Regions from separate parts of the Pseudomonas azotoformans genome, predicted to be linked through region 1. Evidence: predicted binding sites of a transcription regulator. Region 1 holds the regulator's gene; each other region holds the start of a gene.

Region 1 (7,077 bases):
CGCGCGCCGGTATCGGCTATCTTCCGCAGGAGGCGTCGATCTTCCGCAAACTGTCGGTCGCCGATAACATCATGGCGATCCTCGAGACCCGCAAGGAGCTCGACCGTGATGGCCGTCGCAAGGAGCTGGAAAGCCTGCTGCAGGAATTCCACATCAACCACATCCGCGACAACCTCGGTATGAGCTTGTCTGGTGGTGAGCGTCGCCGTGTGGAAATCGCCCGCGCCCTGGCTACGGCACCCAAGTTCATCCTGCTGGACGAACCGTTTGCCGGCGTTGACCCGATCTCGGTCGGCGACATCAAGCAGATCATCCACCACCTCAAGGCCAAGGGCATTGGCGTGTTGATCACCGACCACAACGTCCGTGAGACCCTCGATATCTGCGAAACCGCGTATATCGTCAACGATGGTCAACTGATCGCCGAAGGTGATTCCGCTACCATCCTGGCCAACGAACTGGTCAAGGAAGTGTACCTGGGTCACGAGTTCCGCCTGTAAACACCGTGGTGTCACGGCCGTTTGCCGAGGTGCGCGGGAGTCAATGAAAACCTCCGGATTTTTATTGTTACCGCGCTCTAGGCAAAGCCCCCGACATCAGGCATATAATTTGCTTATGTTTGGCGCTCACGCGCCCTGTCGTGGATGGCGCATTGCGCCGGCGAATAAGGTGTTAAGCCCCTGCCATGAAACCATCGCTAGTCCTGAGAATGGGCCAGCAGCTGACGATGACACCGCAGCTGCAACAGGCCATCCGCCTGCTCCAATTGTCGACCTTGGACCTGCAACAGGAAATCCAGGAGGCCCTGGAGTCCAATCCGATGCTCGAACGCCAGGAAGAAGGCGACGACTTCGATAACGCAGACCCGCTGGCCGATAACATCGAGCAAAAACCCAATTCCGACGTGCAGGAACCCTCCTATCAGGAAACCGCCCCTACGGTGGATAACCTCGAGGAAGGCGAATGGAACGAACGCATCCCCAACGAGCTTCCTGTCGACACGGCCTGGGAAGACGTCTACCAGACCAGCGCCAGCAGCCTACCCAGCAACGACGATGACGAGTGGGACTTCACCACCCGCACCTCCGCCGGTGAAAGCCTGCAGAGCCATTTGCTGTGGCAACTGAACCTGGCGCCGATGTCGGACACCGACCGTCTGATCGCCGTGACCCTGATCGATTGCATCAACAACCAGGGTTATCTAGACGAGACGCTTGAAGAGATTCTTGAAGCCTTCGACCCGGAACTGGATATCGAGCTGGACGAGATTGAAGCCGTCCTGCACCGCATCCAGCAGTTCGAGCCTGCTGGAATCGGCGCGCGCACTCTCAGCGAATGCCTGCTGCTGCAATTGCGCCAACTGCCAGCCAAGACACCTTGGCTCGCCGAGGCCCAGCGTCTGGTCACCGATTACATCGACCTGCTGGGCAGCCGCGACTACAGCCAGTTGATGCGCCGCATGAAGCTCAAGGAAGACGACCTGCGCCAGGTCATCGAGCTGGTACAGAGCCTCAACCCGCGCCCAGGCTCGCAAATCGAGTCCAGCGAAGCCGAATACGTGGTGCCTGACGTGATCGTGCGCAAGGACAACGAGCGCTGGCTGGTGGAGCTGAACCAGGAGTCGGTGCCACGCCTGCGGGTCAATCCGCAATATGCCGGTTTCGTGCGTCGCGCCGACACCAGCGCCGACAACACCTTCATGCGCAACCAGTTGCAGGAAGCGCGCTGGTTCATCAAGAGCCTGCAAAGCCGCAACGAAACCCTGATGAAAGTGGCCACCCAGATCGTCGAGCACCAGCGCGGCTTCCTGGAGTACGGCGACGAAGCCATGAAACCGCTGGTGCTGCATGACATCGCCGAAGCGGTGGGCATGCATGAATCGACGATTTCCCGGGTCACCACGCAGAAATTCATGCATACCCCACGGGGTATTTATGAACTGAAATACTTTTTCTCAAGCCACGTCAGCACCTCCGAAGGCGGTGAATGCTCGTCCACGGCGATCCGCGCGATCATCAAAAAACTGGTTGCCGCGGAAAATCAGAAAAAGCCATTGAGTGACAGTAAGATCGCTGGTTTACTGGAGGCACAAGGCATTCAGGTCGCCCGTCGAACCGTCGCCAAGTACCGCGAGTCCCTCGGGATCGCGCCTTCCAGCGAGCGTAAGCGTTTGATGTGACGGGCGGGCCACAGCGTTCCAGTGGTGGGTATTCCTGCCCACCGCTTTATGCACTGGCAACGAAGGAGAAGCTGTATGCAAGTCAACATCAGTGGACACCAGCTGGAAGTCACCAAACCCCTGCGTGAATACACCGAAAGCAAGCTGAACAAGCTGGCAGGGCATTTTGACAAAATCACCAACGTGCAGGTCATCATGGAGGTCGATAAGCTCAAGCAGAAAATCGAGGCCACCCTGCACGTACCGAATGCAAAGCTGGTCGCCAATGCGGAGCATGAAGACATGTACGCGGCGATTGACTCGCTCTACGACAAGCTTGACCGCCAACTCATAAAGCATAAGGAAAAGAATCTGCACCTGATGCAAGGTACAGGTCGTTAACCCTCCCCCCATGATCCGACTTGAAACCATCCTGACCCCCGGCCGTTCCCTCGTGAACGTGCCGGGCGGCAGCAAGAAGAAAGCCCTCGAACAAATTGCCAACCTGATCGCGCGCGAAGTGCCGGATCTGGAGATGCAAGATGTCTTCGACGCGCTGATTGCCCGTGAAAAACTCGGTTCCACCGGTTTTGGCAACGGCATCGCCATTCCTCACTGCCGTCTCAAGGGCTGCGAAACCCCCGTCAGCGCCCTGCTGCACCTGGAAGCCCCCATTGATTTCGATGCGATCGACGGCGCCCCGGTTGACCTGCTGTTCGTTCTGCTGGTCCCGCAAGCCGCCACCGATGCGCACCTGGAACTGCTCCGGCAGATCGCCAGCATGCTCGACCGCAAGGAAGTACGTGACAAACTGCGCAGTGCCAGCAGCAACGAGGCGCTGTATCAGGTTGTCCTGGATGAACAGAACGGGCAGTAACCATGCGTTTGATCATCGTCAGCGGCCGCTCCGGCTCGGGTAAAAGTACCGCCCTCAATGTGCTTGAGGACAACGGTTTCTATTGCATCGACAACCTGCCCGCCGGCCTGCTGCCGGAACTGGCGGAACGCGCGTTGATCCACACCGAACTGGCGCAACCCCTGGTCGCCGTTTCGATTGATGCCCGCAACCTGCCCAGCCACCTTGAGCGATTCCCGCAATTGCTCGAGGAAGTACGGGCCAAGCACATTCATTGCGACGTGCTGTACTTGGACGCCGATGAAGAGACCCTGCTCAAGCGGTTCTCCGAAACCCGCCGGCGTCACCCCCTCAGCAGCCCTCACCGCTCCCTGGCCGAAGCCATCGAAGACGAAACCAAGCTGCTGGGCCCGATCATTGACCTCGCCGACCTCAAGATCAACACCACCAGCCTCAACCTGTACCAGTTGCGTGATGCCATCAAGCTGCGCCTGCTGAACCAGCCGGAGCCGGGTACGGCGTTTCTGGTGGAGTCGTTTGGGTTCAAGCGCGGCATGCCAGTGGACGCCGACCTGGTGTTCGATGTGCGCTGCCTGCCCAACCCTTACTGGAAGCCGGAACTGCGTGAACAGTCGGGGCTGGATCAGCCCGTGGCCGATTACCTGGCCGCGCAACCGGATGTGGAGGAGATGTTCCAGGACATCTCCAGCTACCTGCTCAAATGGCTACCGCGTTTTGCCGCAAGCAACCGCGCCTATGTCACCATTGCCATCGGCTGCACCGGCGGGCACCACCGCTCCGTCTACTTGACCGAGCGCCTGGGCCAGGTGTTGCAACAAACCCTCAAGAACGTCCAGGTCCGCCACCGCGACCTTAGCTGAAAGGAACACCTTCGCGATGCCCGCTCTGGAAATTGAAATCATCAACAAACTGGGCCTGCACGCCCGTGCCTCGGCCAAATTCGTCGGCGTGGCCGGGCAGTTTCCCTGCCAGATCCGCGCCGGTCGCACGCCAGAGTCCATGGTCGACGGTAAAAGCATCATGGCGATGATGATGTTGGCAGCCGGCAAGGGCACCAAGATTCATTTGAAGACAGAAGGTGAGCAGGAAGACGAAGCGATGGCCGCACTGGTAGCGCTGATCAATAACTTCTTTGATGAGGGTGAGTAAGCTCACCCTTTGAGACAGGCGTGAAGCCGCAACGGCTTCACCCCAACGCGGTATCCATCACCATCATCAAGCAGAACCCGATGCACAGCCCCAGGCTGGCGAGTTTTTCGTGGCCATTGCGTCGTGACTCGGGGATCACTTCGTGAGTCACCACCAACAGCATCGCGCCGGCTGCCAGGGCCAGCCCCAGCGGTAAGAGCACCTCGGCCAGGCTCACCAACCAGGCGCAGAGCACAGCAAATACCGGCTCCACCAGACCTGATGCCGCGCCGATCAGGAACGCCTTGACCCGCGACATCCCCGCCCCGGCCAACACCAACGCAATCACCAACCCTTCGGGCACATCCTGCAAGGCAATGCCCATGGCCAGGCTGTCGGCATCCGGCATGCCACCGCCCGCCGAGACGCCGACCGCCATACCCTCCGGGATGTTGTGGGCGATGATGGCAAACACGAACAGCCAGATACGCGGCGGAATCACCGGTTTTTCCGGCGTGCCCACCAGCATTTCCGGGCTGGCGCCGGAGACCTTGCGATCCACCAGATACAGCCCGAAAGCACCCAACATGATGCCAAAACTGATCAAACCACTGGCGCCCCAGGGCGAAAGGCCCAGGCCTTCAGCCGCGGCAATGCCCGGCACGATCAGCGAAAACGCTGTCGCCGCCAGCATGACTCCAGCCCCAAACCCCAGCAGCGTATCGCTCAACGCCACCGGCATCCGTCGAATAACCAGCACCGGCACCGCACCGAGCGCCGTGCCGAGTGCGCAGATGGATCCGCCCTGCAGGGCGCGCAGAATGCGCGGTTCCAGGTTCAGCCAGGCCAGCCCATGGGCCACCAGCAATGCAGTACCTGCCAACAGCAGCAGCGAGCCAAATGCGTAACGAAACATCCGCCCGCTGCTGATCGCCAGTGTTTCAGTGCCCATAGTCGGCCTTAGATCTTGTTATGAAGGTGAATATCAGGCCACGGCGGCCTGATAGCGTGCGGCGACTTCTGGCCAGTTGATAACACTGTAGAAGGCATTGATGTATTCCGGACGGCGGTTCTGGTACAGCAGGTAGTAGGCGTGCTCCCACACGTCCAGACCGAGTATCGGCGTGTTGCCGTTCATCAGCGGGCTGTCCTGGTTACCGCTGCTTTCCACCACCAAGGTCTTTTGCGGGGTGACGCTCAGCCAGGCCCAGCCGCTGCCGAAACGGGTCAACGCGGCCTTGGTGAAAGCCTCCTTGAAGCTGTCGAAGCCGCCCAGTTGTTCGTCGATGGCTTTGCCCAGTACGCCCTCGGGCTTGCCGCCGCCTTTAGGCGACATCACCGCCCAGAACAGCGAGTGGTTGGCATGCCCACCGCCCTGATTGATCACCGCTGCGCGCAGTTTTTCTGGCAGTTGCTGCACGCTGGAGACCAGCTTCTCGACCGGCCAACCGGCGAACTCGGTGCCCTCGACGGCAGCGTTGAGGTTGTTGATGTAGGTTTGGTGGTGCTTGGTGTAGTGGATTTCCATGGTTTGCGCATCGATATGCGGTTCCAGGGCGTCATAGGCGTAAGGCAATGCAGGCAGGGTATAAGTCATATCAATGTGCTCCGTAATGAGGAGTGGCGGGTTGCGCCGCAGCGCCACCCAACAGGCGATGAGTGCGCGGGTACTCGCCGTGATCGCTGATGAAATTCAATAGCTCGACGTAGGTCTTGCTGCTCTGACGCAACGCCGCTTCGCGCAATTGCGGGCTCAGACGCGAGTCCTGCATGGTCTGCAACAAGCGCTGATGGATAGCGCACAGGTACTCAGCGCTCTCCTCCGGCTGGTTCAGGCGCAGGTGCAGGTCCGCCAGGTTGTGATGGGAAATGACGCAAGCCGCCACTGCTTCGTCGGCATCCGCCCAGCGTTCGAACAACACTTGGGCCAGGGCCAGGGCTTGCAAATAGGCCTCGCGAGCGTCAACCAACTCGCCCGCCATAAAGCAGCGATTGGCCCGTTCGATCGTGCGTTTCCAGTGCTCCATGGTGAGCCTCCAAAGCAGGGTCGGTGATTACACACCGCCAGCGGTGAGCTTTTCCGGGTCCAGCAGGATCTCCAGTTGGCTGCGCGGCAAGTCGGTGTGTTCAAGAGCGACCTCAATCACCGGACGGCCTTGTTGATAGGCCTTCTTGGCGATTTCAGCAGCCTTTTGGTAACCGATGATCGGGTTGAGTGCGGTCACCAGGATCGGGTTGCGCGACAGCGCTTCCTTGAGCTTGGCTTCGTTGACCTTGAAGCTGGCGATGGCCTTGTCGGCCAGCAAACGACTGGAATTGGCCAGTAATTCCAGGCTGCTGAGCAGGTTCTGCGCGATGATCGGCAGCATCACGTTCAGCTCGAAGTTGCCTGACTGACCGGCGACGGTGATCACCGTGTCATTGCCGATGACCTGAGCGGCAACCATTGCCGTGGCTTCCGGAATTACCGGGTTGACCTTGCCGGGCATGATCGAAGAGCCCGGCTGCAAGCCTTCCAGCTCGATTTCACCCAGGCCGGCGAGTGGGCCGGAGTTCATCCAGCGCAGGTCGTTGGCGATTTTCATCAGCGACACGGCGGTGGCTTTCAACTGGCCAGAGACTGCGACGGCTGTGTCCTGCGAGCCAATCAGGGCAAACAGGTTCTTGCCGGGTGTGAATTTCACGCCGGTCAGGCTGCTCAGTTGCTGGCTGAAACGCGCCGCGAATTCCGGGTGTGCGTTGATCCCGGTGCCGACTGCCGTACCACCTTGGGCCAGTGCTTGCAGGCTCGGCAGAAGATCTTGCAGGTGACCGATATTGGCCTTGAGCTGCTGCGCCCAACCGTTGAGCACCTGGCTCATGCGTACGGGCATGGCGTCCATCAGGTGCGTACGGCCGGTCTTGATGAACGGGT
Region 2 (7,077 bases), 1.3 Mb from region 1:
GTCAGCCAGCAAGGCCGGCGCCTGGGGCCGCGTGCGATTCAAGTGCGGGTCAAGGCGGCCGGCGAGCGCGAGCTGGGGCAGAACCTGCACCCACACATGCTGCGACACTCTTTTGCCAGCCACCTGCTGGAATCGTCCCAGGACCTGCGCGCGGTTCAAGAGCTGCTCGGCCACTCCGACATCAAGACCACGCAGATCTACACCCATCTGGATTTCCAACACCTGGCAACGGTGTACGACAGCGCCCATCCACGGGCCAAACGCATCAAGGGCGGCGACTCATGAGTATCAAGCTGATCACCTTCGACCTGGACGACACACTCTGGGACAACGTACCCGTCATCATCAGCGCCGAAGCGTCGATGCGCGAATGGCTGGCACTTAACGCCGCCAAAGTCGGCGATTTGCCGTTGGAGCACTTCGCCAGTCTTCGCCAGCAGGTGCTGGAGCGCCATCCGGAGCTGAAACACCGGATCAGCATTTTGCGCCACCGGGTGTTGATGCATGCGTTTGAAGAAGCCGGTTATCCACAGCCTGAAGCCACGGAAATGGCGGATGTCTGCTACGAGACGTTCATTCATGCGCGGCACCAACTCACCCCCTTCCCCGAAGCGGAGCCCATGCTTCGGGCGCTTCGCCAACACTTCCTGCTGGGCGTGATTACCAACGGCAATGCCGACGTGCAGCGCGTGGGCCTGGCGGACTACTTCCACTTTGCCCTGCGCGCTGAAGACATCGGCATCGCCAAGCCGGATGCGCGTTTGTTTCAAGAAGCGTTGCAGCGCGGTGGCGTGGACGCCAGTGCGGCGGTGCACATTGGCGATCATCCGGGGGATGACATTGCCGGAGCACAGCAGGCGGGGCTTCGGGCGGTGTGGTTCAACCCGACGGGTAAGGTGTGGGAAGCCGACAAGCGCCCGGATGCGGAGATTCGCAGCCTGGCCGAATTAGCGCCCTTGCTGGCTGGCTGGAAATAACACCCATGAAAAAGCCCGCAGCGACGGCGGGCTTTTTCTTACAAGCGGGTGCTGACCTCAGATAGGTCGGCTGCCGTACTTGTTATCCGGCTTCTTCGGTGGGTCTGCCACCACGTTGGCCTCGACTTCCTGCACTTTGCCGCCTTTAGCGAGGAACTCTTCCATCGCACGGGCCAGGGCATCACGCTCTTTGTTCTTGGCTTCAACGCTCGGCAATTCATCTACCGACACAGCAGCCTTGGCTTTGCCTTTGGCAGCCGGGGCAGGCGCATCATCGCCACCGTCGTCGTCAGCAACGTCTTCCGCCGCCGCTTCAAGACCTTCTTCGGTGTCGTCTTCGTCACCTACTTCGAGTTCGTCGTTTTCCAGATCATCGTCGCTCATGTTCTACCTCATGACTTGCGAAAAGCAGATTAGTTATAGCCCAGCTTCATCCTCTGTCGAGGCTGCCGAGGAAAAATCAACATCCACTGGATAACCAGTGGCTTATGCCCCGCCGCCGTGCAAGGTGGCGAGGACTTTACGAACACCACCATGATCACGATGCTCGTCCAGATAAATACAGTTATGCGCCCATCGGCGCGCATTCTAGCGCGCTCTGGGAAAAAACAAAGTGCCGAATACGCCTACATGCCTGTAAGACATTGGCACGCTGAAAAGTGCCGTGTGCATCCCATCACAAACAAGGCGTAAAAACCGCTACAGCGTATTACGACTGACAAACACCAGACAAAAAAATGCCCGGCAAGCCGGGCATCTTTTTTTCGCGTACTTACAAGTTGTAGCCGCGTTCGTTGTGTTGCGCCAGGTCGAGGCCGACGGCCTCTTCCTCTTCGGTCACCCGCAGGCCCATGACCATGTCCAACACCTTAAGGATGATGTAGGTCACGATCGCCGTGTAGATCACCGTGAAGCCAACGCCTTTGCACTGGATCCAGACTTGCGCAGCGATGTCAGTCACCGTACCGAAGCCACCCAGAGCAGGCGCTGCAAATACACCCGTGAGGATCGCCCCCACGATACCGCCGATACCGTGCACGCCGAAAGCGTCCAGGGAGTCGTCGTAGCCCAGCTTGCGCTTGAGGCTGGTGGCGCAGAAGAAGCAGATCACACCGGCAACCAGGCCGATTACCAGAGCGCCCATCGGGCCCACGGTGCCTGCGGCTGGGGTGACTGCAACCAGGCCCGCGACCACGCCCGAGGCAATGCCCAGTGCGCTTGGCTTACCGTGGGTGATCCACTCGGCGAACATCCAGCCCAGCGCCGCAGCAGCGGTCGCGATCTGTGTAACCAGCATCGCCATGCCTGCGGTGCCGTTGGCCGCGGCGGCGGAACCGGCGTTGAAGCCGAACCAGCCGATCCACAGCATCGCCGCGCCGATCAGGGTGTAACCCAGGTTGTGCGGGGCCATCGGGGTGGTCGGGAAGCCTTTACGCTTGCCGAGCACGATGCACGCAACCAGGCCAGCCACACCGGCGTTGATGTGCACCACGGTGCCGCCAGCGAAGTCCAGTACGCCCCAGTCCCACAGCAGGCCGCCGTTACCACTCCAGACCATGTGCGCGATCGGCGCGTAGACCAGGGTGAACCAGATCGCCATGAAGATCAGCATCGCAGAGAACTTCATACGCTCAGCGAAGGCACCGACGATCAGCGCCGGGGTGATGATGGCGAACGTCATCTGGAAGGTGATGAACACGGCTTCCGGGAACAATGCCGCAGGGCCGGTGATGCTGGCCGGGGTCACGCCCGCCAGGAACGCCTTGCCCATGCCGCCGAAGAAGGAGTTGAAGTTGACCACACCCTGTTCCATACCGGTGGTATCGAACGCGATGCTGTAGCCGTAGACGACCCAGAGGATGCTGATCAGGCCAGTGATCGCGAAACACTGCATCATCACCGACAGAATATTCTTGGAGCGGACCATGCCGCCGTAGAACAGCGCCAGGCCAGGGATGGTCATGAACAGCACCAAAGCGGTGGCGGTCAGCATCCAGGCGGTGTCGCCGGAATTGAGGACTGGAGCAGCCACTTCGTCTGCCGCCATGGCCAGGCTTGGCATTACGATGGACAACAGGGCTCCGAGCCCTGCGAATTTACGCAGAGTCATATTGTTTTCTCCTGGGGCGTTGGGGTTTGGCGGCTTAGATTGCGTCGGTATCGGTTTCGCCGGTACGGATGCGAATAGCCTGTTCCAGATTGACCACGAAGATCTTGCCGTCACCGATCTTGCCGGTGTTGGCGGCCTTGGTTATCGCCTCGATAACCCGGTCAAGATCCTTGTCGTCAATGGCGACATCAATCTTCACCTTCGGCAGGAAATCGACCACGTATTCCGCGCCGCGATACAGCTCGGTGTGACCCTTCTGCCGACCGAAGCCTTTGACCTCAGTAACGGTAATGCCCTGCACGCCGATCTCGGACAACGACTCGCGTACATCGTCCAACTTGAACGGCTTGATGATGGCAGTGACTAGCTTCATGAAAACTCTCTCCCGAATTGGTGGACTTGCCCCAGGAAAACAAACCCGTCTCAAGTCTAAGCGCAGTGCCTGGCTTTGTAACGCGTCGTCGCCTCGGCATTTGCCTTTGCGACGCCAGCGAACCACTGGTGACGAAACCTGTACCCCTGATCCGTCGGCGCACTGCATTCGTCACAGCGACTGCATCAGTGCATGGGTCATGATCGTCTAAGCAGAAACCTTGCCAGCTCCGTAAAAATCACTGAAATCAGTCCTTTGCCCACTTATGCCCACCTACGGGGCTTTTTGATGGCGGCAATGCGCACAAAAACAGTGCGTCGCCGCCCGACCCCCTGCGCGAAAAGCGTGCGCTTACCTCCGTGAAAAAGACTATAGACGCTGCGTGATACACTGCCGGCCAACAGTTTTCCGGAATATTTCCCATGCTCGCGCCCAAAGACCTCCTCGACGCCCTGAGCGGCCACGCTTCTCGCCTGTTCAGCGGCGACACCCCATTGCCCCGCAATGAAATCGAAAGCCAATTCAAGGCATTGCTGCAAAGCGGTTTCAGCAAGCTCGACCTGGTGAGCCGGGAAGAGTTTGATAGCCAGATGGTGGTGCTGGCCCGCACGCGTGCGCGGCTTGAGAGCCTGGAAGCGAAAGTCGCCGAACTGGAAGCCAAGCTCATGCCGCCTGCTGAATAAACGCGGTCAATGTGGGAGCTGGATACGTTCTGTAAAACCTCCCACCTTCGATAGCGTCACCCCTCGTCTACCCTTGAGAAAACCGCAGGAAGCGGTCCCTTTTTCAAGGAACGAGCATGTCCCTCGCCATCGTCCACAGCCGCGCCCAAATTGGCGTCGAAGCCCCTGCCGTCACCGTCGAAGTGCATATGGCCAATGGTCTGCCGTCCCTGACGCTGGTGGGTTTGCCTGAAACGGCGGTCAAGGAAAGCAAGGACCGGGTGCGCAGCGCCATCCTCAATTCCGCCCTGCAATACCCTGCCCGCCGCATCACCCTGAACCTGGCGCCCGCCGACCTGCCCAAGGACGGCGGGCGTTTTGACCTGGCGATTGCCCTGGGAATCCTGGCGGCCAGCGTGCAGGTGCCGGCGTTGATGCTCGACGACGTGGAATGCCTCGGGGAACTGGCACTGTCCGGCGAAGTGCGCGCAGTGAAAGGCGTATTGCCAGCAGCATTGGCGGCGCGCAAGGCCGGGCGCACTGTGATAGTGCCACGGGCGAATGCGGAAGAAGCCTGCCTGGCATCGGGATTGAAAGTGATCGCCGTGGACCACCTGCTTCAGGTGGTGGCGCACCTGAACGGGCATCAGCCAATCGAGCCCTACAAGTCCGACGGTTTGCTGTACCTGAACAAGCCTTACCCGGACTTGAGCGAAGTACAGGGCCAGCTCGCCGCCAAGCGCGCATTGCTGATCGCGGCGGCGGGGGCGCATAACCTGCTGTTCAGCGGCCCGCCCGGCACCGGCAAGACATTGCTCGCCAGTCGCCTGCCAGGTTTGCTGCCACCGCTGAGTGAGCAGGAGGCCTTGGAGGTGGCGGCGATTCAGTCGGTGGTCAGCCTGGCGCCGCTGAGTCATTGGCCGCATCGGCCGTTTCGCCAGCCGCATCATTCGGCATCAGGTCCTGCATTGGTGGGTGGCGGCTCGAAACCACAGCCCGGCGAAATCACTCTCGCCCATCACGGCGTCTTGTTCCTGGATGAATTGCCGGAGTTCGACCGCAAGGTACTGGAGGTGCTGCGCGAACCACTGGAGTCAGGACACATCGTGATTTCCCGCGCCCGTGACAGGGTGAGCTTCCCAGCACGTTTTCAACTGGTGGCCGCCATGAACCCCTGCCCGTGTGGTTATTTGGGCGAACCCAGCGGGCGCTGTCGCTGTACACCGGAGCAGATCCAGCGCTATCGCAACAAGCTGTCCGGACCGTTGATGGACCGGATCGACCTGCACCTGACCGTCGCGCGGGAAACCACGGCATTGAACCCAGCCCAACAGGCTGGCGATAACACCGCGACGGCCTCGGCCGAGGTAGCCGAGGCTCGCGAGCGCCAGTTACGGCGTCAGGGTTGTGCGAATGCCTTTCTGGACCTGCCTGGGCTGCGCAAGCACTGCACGCTAGCGAAGGTCGATGAGGGCTGGCTGGAAACCGCTTGCGAGCGGCTGACCCTGTCCCTGCGCGCCGCCCATCGCCTGCTCAAGGTGGCGCGCACCTTGGCGGACCTAGAACAGGTGAATGACATCACCCGTGAGCATCTGAAGGAGGCCCTGCAATATCGCCCGGCCTCCATCACCTGAGCCTCAGCGGAAGCGATCCACCTCATGCCGCAAGCCCGCCGCCAGCGTCTCCAATTCCTTGGCGGTAATCGCCAGGTTCGACACCACTTCGCGCTGCTCACTGTTGGCCAACGCAATGCTTTGCAGATTGCTGCTGAGCAAGGTCGCGGTGCTGCTCTGCTCCTGGGTGGCAGTGGTAATCGCCGCGAACTGCTGGCCGGCCCGAACGGCTTTGCTCGTCGATACGCGCCAGGGCCGACGCCACGTCGGCGTTGCGCGACAGGCCTTCCTGCATCAACACGTTGCCGCGCTCCATGGTGCTGATGGCGTTGCCGGTTTCCTGCTGGATGCTCTGGATCATCCCGGAGATCTCGTCGGTGGCCTCTCGGGTGCGCGACGCCAGGTTGCGCACCTCATCGGCGACCACGGCAAAGCCACGGCCTTGCTCACCCGCGCGCGCAGCTTCGATGGCAGCGTTGAGCGCCAGCAGGTTGGTCTGTTCGGCAATCGAGGTGATCACGCCGACGATCCCGCCGATTTCCTGGGAGCGCTGGCCAAGGGTGTTGATCACCGTGGCCGTGCTGTTCAGGGCGGTGGCGATGTGTTCCAGGGACGACGACGCCTCTTGCATCGAGTTACGCCCGATACGGGTTTGCTGGGCGTTTTCCTGGGCCAGGCGTTCGGTGCTGCCCATATTGTCGGCGATGTTCAGCGAGGTGGCGCTGAACTCTTCCACGGCGCCGGCCATGCTGGTGATCTCGCCGGACTGCTGCTCCATGCCTTCATAGGCACCACCGGACAACCCGGACAACGCCTGGGCGCGGCTGTTGACCTCTTCGGCCGCCTTGCGGATATGCGAAACCATGGTCGACAGCGCTTCACCCATCTGGTTGAAACTGCGCGCCAACTGGCCGATTTCGTCATGGCTGGACACATTCAGGCGTGCGCTCAAGTCGCCCGCGCCCAAGGCCTCGGCCTGGCGCACCAGGTCGCCCAACGGCGCCAACTTGCTACGCAGCAGCCACACGGTTGCACCGACTGCCAGCAGCATGGCCAAGACGCTGCCGATTACCAGGCGGATGCCGACGTCCCAGGTCACCGAGCGAATCTCAGCCTTGGGCATGCTGGCAACCACCGCCCACGGCCCGCCTTCGAAGGGCACCGAGACGCTGTAGAAATCTTCGCTCTTGTCCGCCCAGAAGCGGCCCGCGCCTGGCGTCTTGGCCAGGTCCAGCATCACTGGGATCGCCTGGTCCAGCGCCTGCACGCCCGCCGGCGGCACCAGCCAACGCTTCTGCTCATCGAGCAAGGCCAGGGAGCCGGTCTGGCCGATGCGGAAGCG
Region 3 (7,077 bases), 3.1 Mb from region 1:
CCGTAACCCCATCAGCGTGCCGCTGGACGTGGGCATTCGCAGCATCAACGGATTATTGACGGTCGGCCGTGGCCAGCGTCTGGGCCTGTTTGCCGGTACCGGCGTAGGTAAATCAGTACTGCTGGGCATGATGACGCGCTTTACCGAGGCCGACATCATCGTGGTCGGGCTGATCGGCGAACGGGGCCGCGAGGTAAAGGAATTTATCGAGCACAGCCTCGGTGAAGAGGGCCTCAAGCGCTCGGTCGTCGTTGCGTCCCCGGCGGACGATGCGCCGCTGATGCGCCTGCGCGCCGCCATGTACTGCACGCGCATCGCCGAATATTTCCGCGACAAGGGCAAGAATGTCTTGTTGCTGATGGACTCGCTGACCCGATTCGCCCAGGCCCAGCGGGAGATTGCCCTGGCCATCGGCGAGCCGCCCGCGACCAAGGGCTATCCGCCGTCGGTGTTCGCCAAGCTACCCAAACTGGTGGAGCGTGCCGGTAACGCCGAAGCCGGGGGCGGCTCGATCACCGCGTTCTACACCGTGCTGTCCGAAGGCGATGACCAGCAAGACCCGATTGCCGACTCGGCGCGGGGCGTGCTCGACGGTCACATCGTGCTGTCGCGGCGCTTGGCTGAAGAGGGGCACTACCCGGCCATCGATATCGAAGCGTCCATCAGCCGGGTGATGCCGGCCGTGGTGACGCCGGAACACATGATCCGTGCACAACAGTTCAAGCAGCTGTGGTCGCGCTACCAACAGAGCCGCGACCTGATCAGCGTCGGCGCCTACGTGGCGGGCGGCGATCGCGACACCGACCTGGCCATTGCCCTGCAACCGCAGTTGGTGACCTACCTGCGCCAGGGCCTCAACGACAAGATCAGCATGGGCGAAAGCGAAGCGCACCTGCAGTCGATCTTCGCCCCGGCGCCGGGCGGCTAAGCCATGGCCAACAGCCGCGCCGCGCGCCTGGCACCGGTGGTGGACATGGCCGAAAAGGCCGAGAAAACCGCCGTGCAGCGCCTGGGTTACTTCCAGGGCCAGGTGCGCCTGGCGGAAAGCAAGCTGGGCGATCTCGAGCGCTTTCGTGGCGAATACCAACAGCAGTGGATCGAGCGGGGCTCTAATGGTGTCTCGGGCCAGTGGCTGATGGGCTACCAGGGCTTTCTCAACCAACTGGAAACGGCCGTCGGCCAGCAGCGCCAAAGCCTGGCCTGGCACCAGAACAACCTCGATAAAGCCCGCGAAAGCTGGCAGGCCGCGTTTGCACGGGTTGAAGGCCTGCGCAAGCTGGTACAGCGTTATATCGACGAAGCGCGGGCACTGGAAGACAAGCGCGAGCAGAAGTTGCTCGACGAGCTGTCTCAGCGCATGCCGCGCAAAGACGTCTATTGAGAGTTGCCCACATGTCCTTCTCCTGCTAAACCTTGTGTCATTGCCAATGACAAGGAAGCAGTCGCATGTCAGTCGAGTCAGAAGTATCCCTGGACGGGACGAAGTTGACGATAGCGGTCAAGGGCCGGTTTGATTTCGGCAGCCATCAGGCATTTCGTGATGCCTACGAGCGTTTCTATAAAGTGCCTGAGTTGTACGTCGTCGACCTGAAAGAGGCCACCTACATGGACAGTTCCGCCCTGGGCATGCTCCTGCTGTTGCGCGACCATGCCGGTGGCGATAATGCTGAAGTTCAGGTGATCAACAGCAACTCCGACGTGCGCAAGATCCTCGCCATCTCCAACTTCGACAAACTGTTCGACATCAGTTGAGCGCCCTGGCCCCGATCATCGAACCGCTGACGATCCTGATCGCCGAAGACAGCGCCGCCGACCTGCTGTTGCTGTCGACCATCATCCGGCGCCAGGGTCATCAGGTGCTCACGGCCACTAACGGCGCTGAGGCAGTCGAAGTGTTTACCCGTGAGCGCCCGCAACTGGTGTTGATGGACGCGCTGATGCCGGTGATGGACGGCTTTGAAGCGGCACGCCGGATCAAGCAGTTGGCGGGTGAAGAGCTGGTGCCGCTGATTTTTCTCACCTCCCTGCGCGAGAGCGAAGCCCTGGCCCAGTGCCTGGATGCCGGCGGCGATGACTTCCTGCCCAAACCCTACAACCAGCTGATTCTCGCGGCGAAGATCAACGCCATGGACCGCCTGCGCCGGTTGCAGGCCACGGTCCTGCAGCAGCGCGACCTGATCGCCAAGCATCACGACTATCTTCTGCACGAGCAGCGGGTAGCCAAGGCGGTGTTCGATAAGGTCGCGCATTCGGGCTGCATCAATGCCGCGCCGAATATCCGTTACCTGCAATCGCCCTATGCGCTGTTTAACGGTGACTTGCTGTTGGCGGCCTATACGCCGTCCGGTGACATGCACGTGATGCTCGGCGACTTTACCGGCCATGGCCTGCCGGCGGCAGTGGGGGCCATGCCCCTGGCTGAAGTGTTCTACGGCATGACGGCCAAGGGCTACGGCCTGGCACAGACCCTGCGCGAGATGAACGCCAAGCTCAAGCGCATCCTGCCGGTGGACATGTTCTGCTGCGCCACCCTGTTGTGCCTGAGCACGCAGCGGCGAGTCGTGGAGGTGTGGAACGGCGGCATGCCCGAAGGCTACGTGCATGAAATCGCCACCGGCAAACGCACGCCGCTGGAATCGCGGCATTTGCCGTTGGGGGTGCTCTCGGCCGAAGCCTTTGATGATCGTACTGAAGTCTGGCCGATGGCCCTGGGCGACCGGGTATTCCTGTTGTCCGATGGGGTGCTGGATACCGCCGATGCCAACGACCAACTGTTCGGCGCCGAACGTTTGCAGCAGGTGTTTGCCACCAATCGCGAGCCTGATCGTTTGTTTGGAGAGATCGAACAGGCCCTGGCGGCATTTCGCGGTGAAGTGCGCGATGACGTGAGCCTGGTGGAAATCACCTTGCAGCCTGGCCAGCCACTGCGTGCCTCCGGGCCGTTGTATGCGGACAGTGGGCAGTCGTGCCCGCTGGATTGGTCGGTGAGTTTCGAGTTCCGCGCCGAAACCTTGAAACGCTACAACCCGTTGCCGTATCTGCTGCAACTGTTGTTGGAGATCCATGGCCTGCGCGAGCAGAGCGGGGCGTTGTACAGCGTGATGGCCGAGTTGTATTCCAATGCCCTTGAGCATGGGGTGCTGGGGCTGGATTCGCGGCTAAAGCGTGATGCCCTGGGGTTTGCCGAGTATTACCGCCAGCGTAATGACCGCCTGGCGCAACTCGACAGCGGGTATATCCGGGTGCATGTGCAGGTGGTGCCGACTGAGGCGGGCGGGAGGATGACCCTGCGTATCGAAGACAGCGGCCCGGGGTTTGATGTGGACCAGGTGCTGGCGCGGCCGCTGGATATCGACCGTCTGTCTGGCCGGGGCTTGAGCCTGGTCCGTCAGTTGAGCAGCCATGTAGGCTGGTCGGATGGCGGGCGCAGTGTGTGCGTGGAGTTTTGCTGGGGGGCTCTGGCATAATTCGCCGATTCTTGATCAGGGAGCGAGCAAGTGGTTGATCTACATCTGGACCCGCAGGTGCTGTCGGGTTTGCAGGAAGTCATGGAAGGCGAGTATCCGAAGTTGCTGGATACCTTTCTTGATGATTCCCAGAAGCGCGTCGAGGCGTTGCGCAAGGCTAGGGATGATGCGAAGGCGTTGGGGCGGATTGCGCATAGTTTCAAGGGGAGCAGTGGGAACCTTGGGGCGGTGCGGTTGGCGCAGTTGTGTCAGCGGTTGGAGGCTGAGTCTGTTGGGTCTGCGGTTGGGGATCTGGGGGAGTTGGTGGATCAGATTGATCGGGAGTTTGCTTTGGTGAAGCCGTTGTATGAGACGGAGCGGCAGCGGTTTCAGATTTGACGATTTGTTGAGTACATATCCGTTGCTGCGGTAACGGCTGCTTAGGGTTCCGCCCTTACGGCGGCTCACTTTTGGAAAGACCCAAAAGTAAGCAAAAGGTCTTCGCCCCAACACTCGGCACCTCGCTTAGGCTCGGTGTGCCCTCACTCCGGCTTTGGAGCGTGGGCCGCCGCGATGGGCCATCCTTGGCCCAGCGCGGCTAACCCGGCGTCCTGCCGGGTTACCCACGCTCCAAAGCCTGCGTTCGGCCACACCGAGCGTTGGGGCAAGAGCCCTTTGGTTACTTTGGGCTGGGCCGGCATTCCGGCTTTTCCAAAGTGACCCGCCGTAAGGGCGGAACCCATACCAGCCGTTACCCAAAAAACGGATATACACACCAAAACCCAAACCTGGCCCAACTCTTGCTCTACCTCCCAATACTGCATCCCCGACCCCCATGCAGTGGAGACCTTTACCTATGCCAGTCGCCCCGAATTCGCTCCTTCAGGCTGCCCCCGCGGCCAAGCCTCAAGCGCCCGCCGCCAACCCACCGGCAGTGGCTGCGGACCCACGGGACAAGGGCCCTGGCTTCGCTCAAGTGTTCGCCAACCAGGCTTCCAAACCCACGGTCAAGCCCGACGACAACTCGCCCAAGCCCACCGCCGGCAAGTCCTCCGACGCCAGCGTCAAGCCAGCGGCCAGCAGCGACAAACCTGCCGCCAGCACGCCAGCCGTTGCCGATAGCGGCAATACCTTGCCTGCCACCCCACCGGCCAAGACCGACGACAGCGCCAGCAAAGATGATGACGCGCCAACCGACCCGACCCTGGTGCAGCAGCCTCCGGCTGACCCGGTGGTCGACCCGGCCCTGATTGCCACCGTCACTCCGATAGCCGTGCCAGTGCCGGTGGAAACCCCGGCGGCGCCAGTCACCACGGTCAAGGATGACAAGGCCCAGCCGGTAGTCGCAGCACCGGTAGCGGCGACCGAGGAAGCCAAGCCAGTCTTTGACCCGGAAGCCGACCCATTGGACGCCATGCCCGCCGTGCGCCTGGCGATGGAGCAGGGCGGTCACGTCTCGGCCAGCAGTCAGGCCCAGGCCAAAACCGCCCCGGCCCCGACCCAGGATCAACCCACCGCCGCACAGAACTTTGCCGCCGGCCTGGCCAATATGGTCGACCAGCAAGCCACCAAGGACAGCACTGACACGGGCGGTGACAAGGCCTTCGGCGGGCTGATCGAAGACGGCCTCAAGGACCTGAAGAACGCCAGCAGCGACACCCGTGTCGATGACTTCGCCAACCGCCTGGCGGCATTGACCCAGGCCGCCACGCCAAAAACCGCCAACGCCTTGCCGCCGGTGACCAATGCGCCGTTGGCCATGCACCAGAGCGGCTGGACCGACGAAATCGTCAACCGCGTGATGTACCTGTCCAGCGCCAACCTCAAGTCGGCGGAGATCCAGTTGCAGCCGGCCGAGCTCGGTCGCCTGGATATCAAGGTCAACATGACCGCCGACCAGCAAGCCCAGGTCAACTTCATGAGCGCTCACCCGGTGGTGCGTGAGGCGCTGGAAAGCCAGTCCGGCCGTTTGCGCGAGATGTTCGCCCAACAGGGCATGGGGCAGGTGGATGTGAACGTGTCCGACCAGTCCCGTGGCCAGGAGCAACAACAGCAGCAGGCCCAGACCGGTGGCGTGAGCCGCAGCGGCGGACGTAGTGACAGCGGCGACAGCGGCGCGCACGTTGACGTGGCTGAAGCCGTGGCACCCGTGACCTCTACTGTGATCGGCTCCAGCGCCGTCGACTACTACGCCTGACTCGAGCCCTGCACAGGCCTAAATGTGGGAGCGGCGGTGCGACGACTCGACTTGCTCGCGAATGCGGTGGATCAGTGACAGATGTATCAACTGACATACCCCATTCGCGAGCAAGCCCGCTCCCACATGGGATCTCCAGCGTGACATGTGTCCCTTTCTCCCATACAACTCTGGCATAACACTTGCTCTTGCCTTTCCGTAGATCTATGAATCCCCGAATAGTGACGGATTATTGGCATGGCGAAGAGCGACGACGCAGCAAAAGCACCCGCAGGCAAAGGTAAGCTCAAGCTTATCCTGTTGATAGTCCTGGGCCTGCTCCTGGCCATCGGCGCCTCGGTCGGCGGCACCTGGTACATCATGCACAGCAGTGCCAGCAAGCCGGCACCTGCCGCCGAAACCGCCAGTAACGTCAAGCAACCGGCAATCTTCGAGCCGATGCTTCCGGCCTTTGTCGCCAATTTCAACCAGAACGGCCGCCAACGCTACCTGCAGGTGAGCATCACCTTGCTGGCGCGTAATGCCTCGGACCTGGACGCCCTCAAGGTGCACATGCCGGTGATCCGTAACAACCTGGTGATGCTGTTCTCCAGCCAGAGCTTCGACACACTTGCCACCCCGGTGGGCCAGGAAATGCTGCGCCAGAAGGTCACCGCCAGCGTGCAGGAAGTGGCCCAGAAGGAACTCGGCAAAGTCGTGGTCGAGCAGGCGCTCTTCACTAACTTCGTATTGCAGTAGGATCACGACATGGCCGTGCAAGACCTGCTGTCCCAGGATGAGATCGACGCGCTGCTGCATGGCGTCGACGATGGTCTGGTACAGACCGAAATGGCTGCCGAGCCCGGCAGCGTCAAAAGTTATGACCTCACCAGCCAGGATCGCATCGTCCGTGGACGCATGCCGACCCTGGAGATGATCAACGAACGTTTCGCCCGCTACACCCGCATCAGTATGTTCAACATGTTGCGCCGCTCGGCGGACGTGGCGGTGGGCGGCGTGCAGGTGATGAAGTTCGGTGAATACGTGCACTCGCTGTACGTGCCCACCAGCCTCAACCTGGTCAAGATCAAGCCGCTGCGCGGCACCGCGCTGTTCATCCTGGATGCCAAGCTGGTGTTCAAGCTGGTGGACAACTTCTTTGGCGGCGACGGCCGTCACGCCAAGATCGAAGGTCGTGAGTTCACCCCGACCGAATTGCGGGTGGTGCGCATGGTGCTGGAGCAGGCCTTCATCGACTTGAAGGAAGCCTGGCAGGCGATCATGGAAGTCAATTTCGAGTACATCAACTCGGAAGTGAACCCGGCCATGGCCAACATCGTCGGCCCCAGCGAAGCCATTGTGGTCTCCACCTTCCACATCGAACTCGATGGCGGTGGCGGCGACCTGCACGTGACCATGCCGTACTCGATGATCGAGCCGGTGCGCGAGATGCTC
Region 4 (7,077 bases), 2.8 Mb from region 1:
GCGTGGTGAGGACCTTGGGTGGCTGCGGGGCATCTTCCGCATTAAGGGCGTTGAACACGGTTCTTCCATCTCCAGACAAAATACGACTACACGCAAGAGCAGGCATTCTGCCAGTATGTGGCGCGCCTTGGATAGGTCGCGCTGTAAACCGGCGTCAGGCTTGGCTGCGGGTGCTTGGCTTGACCAGGCGCGAGGTGGAACCTTGGGCGTTGTAAAGCGCCGGAGGCTCTCCGCCGTGAAGTATACGCAACTGGTTGGCGGTCGTGGCTTGCTGAAGCTGGATCGACTGACCGTTGAGCAGGTTGGCTTCCTGGCACTGGCTGAGCAATTGATTGAGTTCGTTGCTCTGGGCCAGTAATTGATCGCCAACCGAAGAGTGGCTGGCCAGTTGCGCCAGGCCGTCATGGTCTGCCGGCAGGCCCAGGCTGGCGAGGATCTGGCTGCGTTTCTTGCCGTGCTGTTCCAGCAGGACAATCAGCGACTGCTTGCGCGCCAGGATTTCTTCCAGCAGCGGCATGTCCCGGCCGTAGAGGGCCAGGGATTCTTCCCTGAGCAGCTCGAGCAGCTGTTGCGTCGGCGCAAGATCATCAATGATCAGTTGAAGCAGATTTTCGTCGTGATGCATGGCTGGCCTTGGGGTTTAAGCGTCCAAAAGCCCGGCGCAGGCCTTAGCCTAGCGCTCGGCTTCGAAATTAAGCAGCTTGCTGGCTACACGGTTGCTGTCGACTTTATAGCTGCCATCGGCGATTGCCTGTTTCAATTCGGCCACACGGGCTTTATTGACCACCGGTTGATCGCGCAGCGAGTCAGTGACCTTCTGCAACTGTTGAGCCTCATTGCTCAGGTGTACGGATTCCCCGCTCTGGCTGGCGCTGGCCTGTTCTGCCTTGGCGGGCAGTGGCTGGGCCTTGGCTTCTACGCTGTCCTTGGTGACAGTGGCTCGCGTAGGGGCCGACGTGGTCGGGGTGTTATTTAAACGACTGAAATCGATGACCATGATCAAAAAACCTCTGGGTATTTGGACGCTTGCCATGTTTTCGGCCATACCCGGACAAACTTTAGGCTCGATTGACAATAAAACCTACAGGCCGGCATCCAACCGACAGTGTAGGAAAAGCGCGCGCCCGATACCAGCAATCTATAAAGCCACCTCCACCTGACCCGGTGCGGTGACCCGCGCCTTGATCACCCGGTTGGAGTTGAGGTTCTTGACGCGAATCTGTTCGCTCATGCCGCCGTTGGACAACGCTTCCCCCGGCATTTTGACCTGCAACGCACCGCTGCTGGCGGAAATCACCACCTGGTCGCCTTTGCGAATCACCTCTGCCTGCTCAAGATGCACCAAAGTAATGACCTGGTCGGTGACCACTGGTCGGGTCAATTTCTGCCCGACCGCCTGGTCGAGGGAGGTCAGGTAGCCCTGGCTGATCATGCTGATGTCGCGTTCGCGCAGCACAACGTCTTCGAAACCGATGATGCCGGTGCGTTTCAATGGCCGAGCAACCACTACCACATCGCGGAACAGCTTGACCTGCGCCGGCACGAACACGGTCCAGGGCGAGGCGCCGTCGCAGCGCACTTTGACCGTCACGCGGCCGATGGGCTGGGCGGGGCTTTCCAGGGTGGCTGTCAATTCCTTGTCGCACATGGGCATGCGCAAACGTGGGTCCAGCTGGTTGACCTGGATTTCATATCGCCCTGGCGTCTGGGTAGTCGCCAGATAATCTTCTACAGTGAACTCAAGAAAGCCTTGAGTGACGCCGATAAGTAGATCAGGCAAGGTGACGTTGTCTGCGCGGGCCGTGGCGCCCAGGCCCAAGGCGAGCAACGCCAGCGGTACGCAGAGCAAGCTGCGGTACCGTGTCAGGATGGGGCGTCGGGAAACTGTCGTTTTAATATCCATGACCAATAAATAGCAAAGGCCGTGCCGTTTAGAGTTGGGTGCGCGTCACTGCCCTTATAGGTATGGCCAAAGGTTTTAGCGTGGGAGTCAAGGCATGGCAGGAGTAATGGATTCAGTAAACCAGCGCACACAGCTGGTAGGGCAGAATCGCCTGGAGTTGTTGCTTTTTCGCCTGGATGGCAAGCAGTTGTATGGCATCAACGTGTTCAAGGTGCGGGAAGTGCTGCAATGTCCCAAGCTGACGATCATGCCCAAATCGAGCCCGGTGGTGTGTGGCGTCGCCAACATCCGTGGCGCGACGATCCCGATTCTTGACTTGGCCCTGGCCACCGGTTCGGCGGGTTTGCAGGACCGCGAGAACCCGTTCGTCATCATTACCGAGTACAACACCAAGACCCAGGGTTTCCTGGTGCGCTCGGTGGAACGCATCGTCAACATGAACTGGGAAGAGATTCATCCGCCGCCCAAGGGCACCGGTCGCGATCACTACCTCACGGCGGTGACGCGGGTCGATAACCAGTTGGTGGAAATCATCGACGTGGAGAAGATCCTTGCTGAAGTGGCGCCCACATCGGAGTCAATTTCCGTGGGGGTGGTGGACGCTGAAACCGCGCACAAGGCAATCTCCCTGCGTGTGTTGACGGTGGACGATTCCTCGGTGGCGCGTAAACAGGTGACCCGTTGCCTGCAAACCGTCGGTGTGGAAGTGGTGGCCCTCAATGATGGTCGCCAGGCGCTGGATTACCTGCGCAAGCTGGTGGACGACGGCAAGAAGCCGGAAGAAGAATTCTTGATGATGATCTCCGACATCGAGATGCCGGAAATGGACGGCTACACCCTCACGGCCGAGATACGCAACGATCCACGCATGCAAAAATTGCATATCATCCTGCATACTTCGTTGTCGGGTGTCTTCAACCAGGCGATGGTCAAGAAGGTCGGTGCGGATGACTTTTTGGCCAAATTTCGTCCTGATGACCTGGCATCCCGGGTAGTCGACCGGATCAAGGCAGCAGATCACGGCTAGGGGGATTTCCCCTGGCGGTCACACGATTTAAGAGGCGGTATCATTGTCTACGGGTAATTTGGATTTCGAACAATTCCGGGTCTTCCTGGAAAAAGCCTGTGGCATATTGCTCGGTGAAAACAAGCAGTACCTGGTATCCAGCCGTCTCAACAAACTGATGGAGCAGCAGGGCATCAAGTCGTTGGGTGAGCTGGTCCAGCGCATCCAGGGGCAGCCGCGCAGCGGGCTCAAGGAGATGGTGGTCGATGCCATGACCACCAACGAAACCCTGTGGTTTCGCGACACCTACCCGTTTGAAGTGCTCAAGAGCAAAGTGCTGCCGGAGGCCATCAAGGCCAGCCCCGGCCAGCGCCTGCGCATCTGGTCGGCTGCCTGCTCTTCGGGGCAGGAACCGTACTCGATTTCGATGTCCATCGATGAGTTCGAACGGACCAATATGGGCCAGTTGAAGGCGGGGGCGCAAATCGTCGCCACCGACCTGTCCGGCACCATGCTCACCAACTGCAAGACCGGCGAGTACGACAGCCTGGCCCTGGGCCGTGGTTTGTCCCAGGAGCGCTTGCAACGTTACTTCGACCCGAAAGGGGCAGGGCGTTGGGCGGTCAAGGCGCCGATCAAGAGCCGCGTGGAATTCCGCTCGTTCAACCTGCTCGACAGCTACGCCAGCCTGGGCAAGTTCGACATGGTGTTCTGCCGCAACGTGCTGATCTACTTCTCGGCCGAAGTGAAGAAAGACATCCTGTTGCGCATTCACGGCACGCTCAAGCGTGGTGGTTATCTGTTCCTCGGTGCTTCCGAAGCGCTGAACGGTTTGCCGGATCATTACCAGATGGTGCAGTGCAGTCCGGGGATCATCTACCAGGCCAAGTGATGCACGCTTGAACAAACAATGGGAGGCCCCACAAAGGCCTCCCATTTTTTTGGCCGCAAAGCGGCAAACGCCATTGCCGCTTTACTGGCGCCACGCGGAAACCGCTTGCCGCTTTTCTGGCATTGCCGCCGGCAACCGCCCCCCCAACCCTTGATATACGGGCCTTCGTAAGATTGGCATGCACCTTGCTATAACCCAGTTAACGAAAAGCAGGTCAGCCCTTAAAGGTTTCCGCCATGAGCATCAGCTTCGATAAAGCGCTCGGTATCCACGAACAAGCCCTGGGCTTCCGCGCCCAGCGTGCCGAAGTCCTGGCCAACAACATTGCCAACGCCGATACCCCGAACTACAAGGCTCGGGACCTGGACTTCTCCGCCGTGCTCGCCGCGCAGCAGGACAAGACCAAGAACGGCACCTTCGCCTTGAACATGACCAACAGCCGTCATATCGAAGCGCAAGGCCTGAGCAATGGTGACGAGTCGTTGCTGTATCGCACGCCGATGCAGCCGTCGATCGACCAGAACACCGTCGACGCGCAGCTGGAGCAATCGGCCTACGCCGAGAACTCGGTGAACTTTCAAGCCAGCTTCACCCTGCTTAACAGCAAATTCAAAGGGCTGATGTCAGCCCTGCGTGGAGAGTAAGCCATGTCCCTGTCCAGTGTTTTCAATATTGCCGGCAGTGGCATGAGCGCGCAGACCACGCGTTTGAACACCGTCGCCAGTAACATCGCCAACGCCGAGACCGTGTCTTCGAGCATTGACCAGACCTACCGCGCCCGTCACCCGGTGTTCGCCACCATGTTCCAGGGCGGCCAGGCGGGCGGCAGCGATTCGTTGTTCCAGGACCAAGGTGCAGCAGGCTCCGGCGTGCAAGTGCTCGGCGTGGTCGAAGACCAAAGCAACCTTGAAGCCCGCTACGAACCCAACCATCCCGCCGCGAACGAAAAGGGTTATGTCTACTACCCGAACGTCAACGTGGTCGAGGAAATGGCCGACATGATTTCCGCCAGCCGTTCGTTTCAGACCAACGCGGAAATGATGAACACCGCCAAAACCATGATGCAGAAGGTCCTGACCCTGGGTCAGTGATAAGGGGCGCCAAATAATGGCCATTGTTGATACGAGTAACAACACGCCAGTCCAGGACCTTTTCAACTCCAAGGTCAAGACCGCGACAGACAACGCCAGCAGCCTGGGTGACGCTTCCAAGGCCGCGACCGGCAAACAGTCGCTGGGCAAGGATGCGTTCCTGCAACTGCTGGTTACCCAGTTGAAAAACCAGAACCCGCTGTCGCCGCAAGACAACGGCGCGTTCGTGGCCCAGCTGGCGCAGTTCAGCAGCCTGGAAGGCATCAACACCCTGAATGACTCGGTGAATGCGATCTCCAGCAACTTCAGCTCGTCGCAAGCGCTGCAGGCGTCGTCGCTGGTAGGGCGCTCGATCATCATCCAGACCGACAAGGCCATGGTGGATACCAGCAAGAGCATGACCGGTTCGGTGGATGTGAAAACGGCGACGGGCAACGTCACCGTCAAGGTCACCGACAAAGACGGCAACCTGGTGCGCACCATCGAAATGGGCGCCCAGGCTGTCGGCAGCCAGAGCTTCATCTGGGATGGCAAGAACGACAAGGGCGAGGTCGCCCCGGCGGGCACCTACACCTTCAATGCCACCACCAAGAATGACAAGGGCGACGCCGTTGCCCTGACCACTTCGCTGCCAGCAACGGTAACGAGCGTGACCCTGAGCAAGACCGGCGGCGAAATGCTGCTGAACCTGGCTGGCGGCATGGGCAGCGTCAAGCTGTCGCAAATTCAGACTATCGGTACATAGAGCCGGCTAAATACGGCAGAGGGAGAGAAACATGTCTTTTAACATCGGCCTTAGCGGCCTCTATGCGGCCAACAAACAACTGGACGTGACCGGCAACAACATCGCCAACGTCGCGACCACTGGCTTCAAGTCGTCCCGTGCGGAATTCGCGGACATCTACGCCGCCTCCAAACTGGGCACCGGCCAGAACAGTATCGGCAACGGTGTGAACCTGGCGGCGGTGTCCCAGCAGTTCACCCAAGGTGACGTGAACGGCAGTGGTGGCATCCTGGACATGGCGATCCAGGGCGGCGGCTTCTTCGTGCAGAAGGGCAGCGACGGTTCGCTGGAGTACACCCGTAGTGGTGCCTTCCGTGCCGACAAAGATGGCTACATCACCAACAACACCGGCACTTCGCGCCTGCAAGGTTATGCCGCGGACGAGAACGGCAAGATCATCAAGGGCGGCCTGACCGACCTGCAACTGAACTTGGCGAATCTGCCGCCCAAGGCATCCACCAAAGTGGATTCCACCAGTAACCTGAACTCCTCGGAGCCGGTGATCGACCAGGTGGCCAAGCCGTTCAACCCGAACGACACCAGCACCTTTACCACCCAGTACAGCACCACTTTGTACGACTCCCAGGGCAATGCGCACCCGATGGTGCAGTACCTGGTGAAAACCGACGGCAACAAGTGGAATGCCTATACCCTGATTGACGGTCGCAACCCTGACGGTTCGCCACCTTTCGGTACCGGTGCGGATGTGAAGGCGCCTGTGCCATCCACCCTGACCTTTGACGGTGCCGGCAAACTCACCAGTGTTGTGACGGGCGCCGTGTCCAACAAGACCTTGACCATCACCGGTTGGGTCCCTGGCACCGTGACCAATGGCGTGTGGAAGGCAAACGGTGCGACGGCGAACCCAACCGGGATCGCGGTCAACATGGCCAACATCACCCAATACAACTCGGCCACGTACCGCAACCCACCGGTCACCGATGGCTACGCCACCGGCCAGATCACCGGCCTGAAAATCGACGGCAGCGGTGTACTGTTCGCAACGTTCAGCAACCAGCAGAGCAAGGCCATTGGCCAGATCTCTCTGGCCAGCTTCAACAACGAACAAGGCCTGCAGCCCAACGGCGGTACTACCTGGAAAGAGACCTTCGCTTCGGGCCAGCCAGGTTATGACACCCCGCAAGCCGGCACCCTGGGGTCTATCGTGGCCAACTCCCTGGAGAACTCCAACGTCAACCTGACCAACGAGTTGGTGGACCTGATCAAGGCCCAGAGCAACTACCAGGCGAACGCCAAGACCATCTCCACCCAGAGCACCATCATGCAGACCATCATTCAGATGACGTAATGTCATTGGTCTGACGCTGGCGAAAGAAAACCCCTCAACGAGGGGTTTTTTTTGCGCGTTCATTTTGTAGGCGCGACTTTTCGTACTGCCTG

What was found. The regulator sigma-54, encoded in region 1, starts transcription at its own class of promoters, with help from an activator protein. The targets are predictions, from matches to a motif close to ANTGGCATNNANNTTGCTNT.
Region 2: glnK (P-II family nitrogen regulator) is a predicted target of sigma-54. The motif match lies at 3,669-3,688, and genes of this name have one in related genera.
Region 3: AYR47_RS28850 (flagellar hook-length control protein FliK) is a predicted target of sigma-54. The motif match lies at 4,234-4,253, and genes of this name have one in related genera.
Region 4: flgB (flagellar basal body rod protein FlgB) is a predicted target of sigma-54. The motif match lies at 3,974-3,993, and genes of this name have one in related genera.

Annotation. Positions count from the first base shown of each region.
Region 1 covers NZ_CP014546.1:2,525,825-2,532,901, reverse strand. The annotation lists gene lptB (LPS export ABC transporter ATP-binding protein) at 1-500, shown strand, start outside; gene AYR47_RS11720 (RNA polymerase factor sigma-54) at 686-2,179, shown strand; gene hpf (ribosome hibernation-promoting factor, HPF/YfiA family) at 2,255-2,560, shown strand; gene ptsN (PTS IIA-like nitrogen regulatory protein PtsN) at 2,571-3,035, shown strand; gene rapZ (RNase adapter RapZ) at 3,038-3,895, shown strand; gene AYR47_RS11700 (HPr family phosphocarrier protein) at 3,912-4,184, shown strand; gene AYR47_RS11695 (ZIP family metal transporter) at 4,222-5,115, opposite strand; gene AYR47_RS11690 (superoxide dismutase) at 5,149-5,760, opposite strand; gene AYR47_RS11685 (hypothetical protein) at 5,762-6,190, opposite strand; gene AYR47_RS11680 (class II fumarate hydratase) at 6,218-7,077, opposite strand, start outside.
Region 2 covers NZ_CP014546.1:1,239,076-1,246,152, forward strand. The annotation lists gene xerC (tyrosine recombinase XerC) at 1-285, shown strand, start outside; gene AYR47_RS05915 (HAD family hydrolase) at 282-977, shown strand; gene sutA (transcriptional regulator SutA) at 1,035-1,361, opposite strand; partial or broken gene AYR47_RS32490 (secondary thiamine-phosphate synthase enzyme YjbQ) at 1,464-1,538, opposite strand; gene AYR47_RS05925 (ammonium transporter) at 1,750-3,087, opposite strand; gene glnK (P-II family nitrogen regulator) at 3,122-3,460, opposite strand; gene AYR47_RS05935 (accessory factor UbiK family protein) at 3,883-4,143, shown strand; gene AYR47_RS05940 (YifB family Mg chelatase-like AAA ATPase) at 4,260-5,756, shown strand; gene AYR47_RS33310 (hypothetical protein) at 5,760-5,897, opposite strand; gene AYR47_RS33315 (methyl-accepting chemotaxis protein) at 5,854-6,621, opposite strand; partial or broken gene AYR47_RS33320 (Cache 3/Cache 2 fusion domain-containing protein) at 6,664-7,077, opposite strand, start outside.
Region 3 covers NZ_CP014546.1:6,282,107-6,289,183, reverse strand. The annotation lists gene fliI (flagellar protein export ATPase FliI) at 1-928, shown strand, start outside; gene fliJ (flagellar export protein FliJ) at 932-1,381, shown strand; gene AYR47_RS28870 (STAS domain-containing protein) at 1,447-1,752, shown strand; gene AYR47_RS28865 (ATP-binding SpoIIE family protein phosphatase) at 1,749-3,467, shown strand; gene AYR47_RS28860 (Hpt domain-containing protein) at 3,498-3,845, shown strand; gene AYR47_RS28850 (flagellar hook-length control protein FliK) at 4,303-5,643, shown strand; gene fliL (flagellar basal body-associated protein FliL) at 5,881-6,381, shown strand; gene fliM (flagellar motor switch protein FliM) at 6,391-7,077, shown strand, end outside.
Region 4 covers NZ_CP014546.1:6,619,222-6,626,298, reverse strand. The annotation lists gene AYR47_RS30480 (flagellar brake protein) at 1-58, opposite strand, end outside; gene AYR47_RS30475 (flagella synthesis protein FlgN) at 155-625, opposite strand; gene flgM (flagellar biosynthesis anti-sigma factor FlgM) at 674-997, opposite strand; gene flgA (flagellar basal body P-ring formation chaperone FlgA) at 1,139-1,903, opposite strand; gene AYR47_RS30460 (chemotaxis protein CheV) at 1,998-2,930, shown strand; gene cheR (protein-glutamate O-methyltransferase CheR) at 2,974-3,801, shown strand; gene flgB (flagellar basal body rod protein FlgB) at 4,038-4,445, shown strand; gene flgC (flagellar basal body rod protein FlgC) at 4,449-4,892, shown strand; gene flgD (flagellar hook assembly protein FlgD) at 4,909-5,637, shown strand; gene flgE (flagellar hook protein FlgE) at 5,669-6,985, shown strand.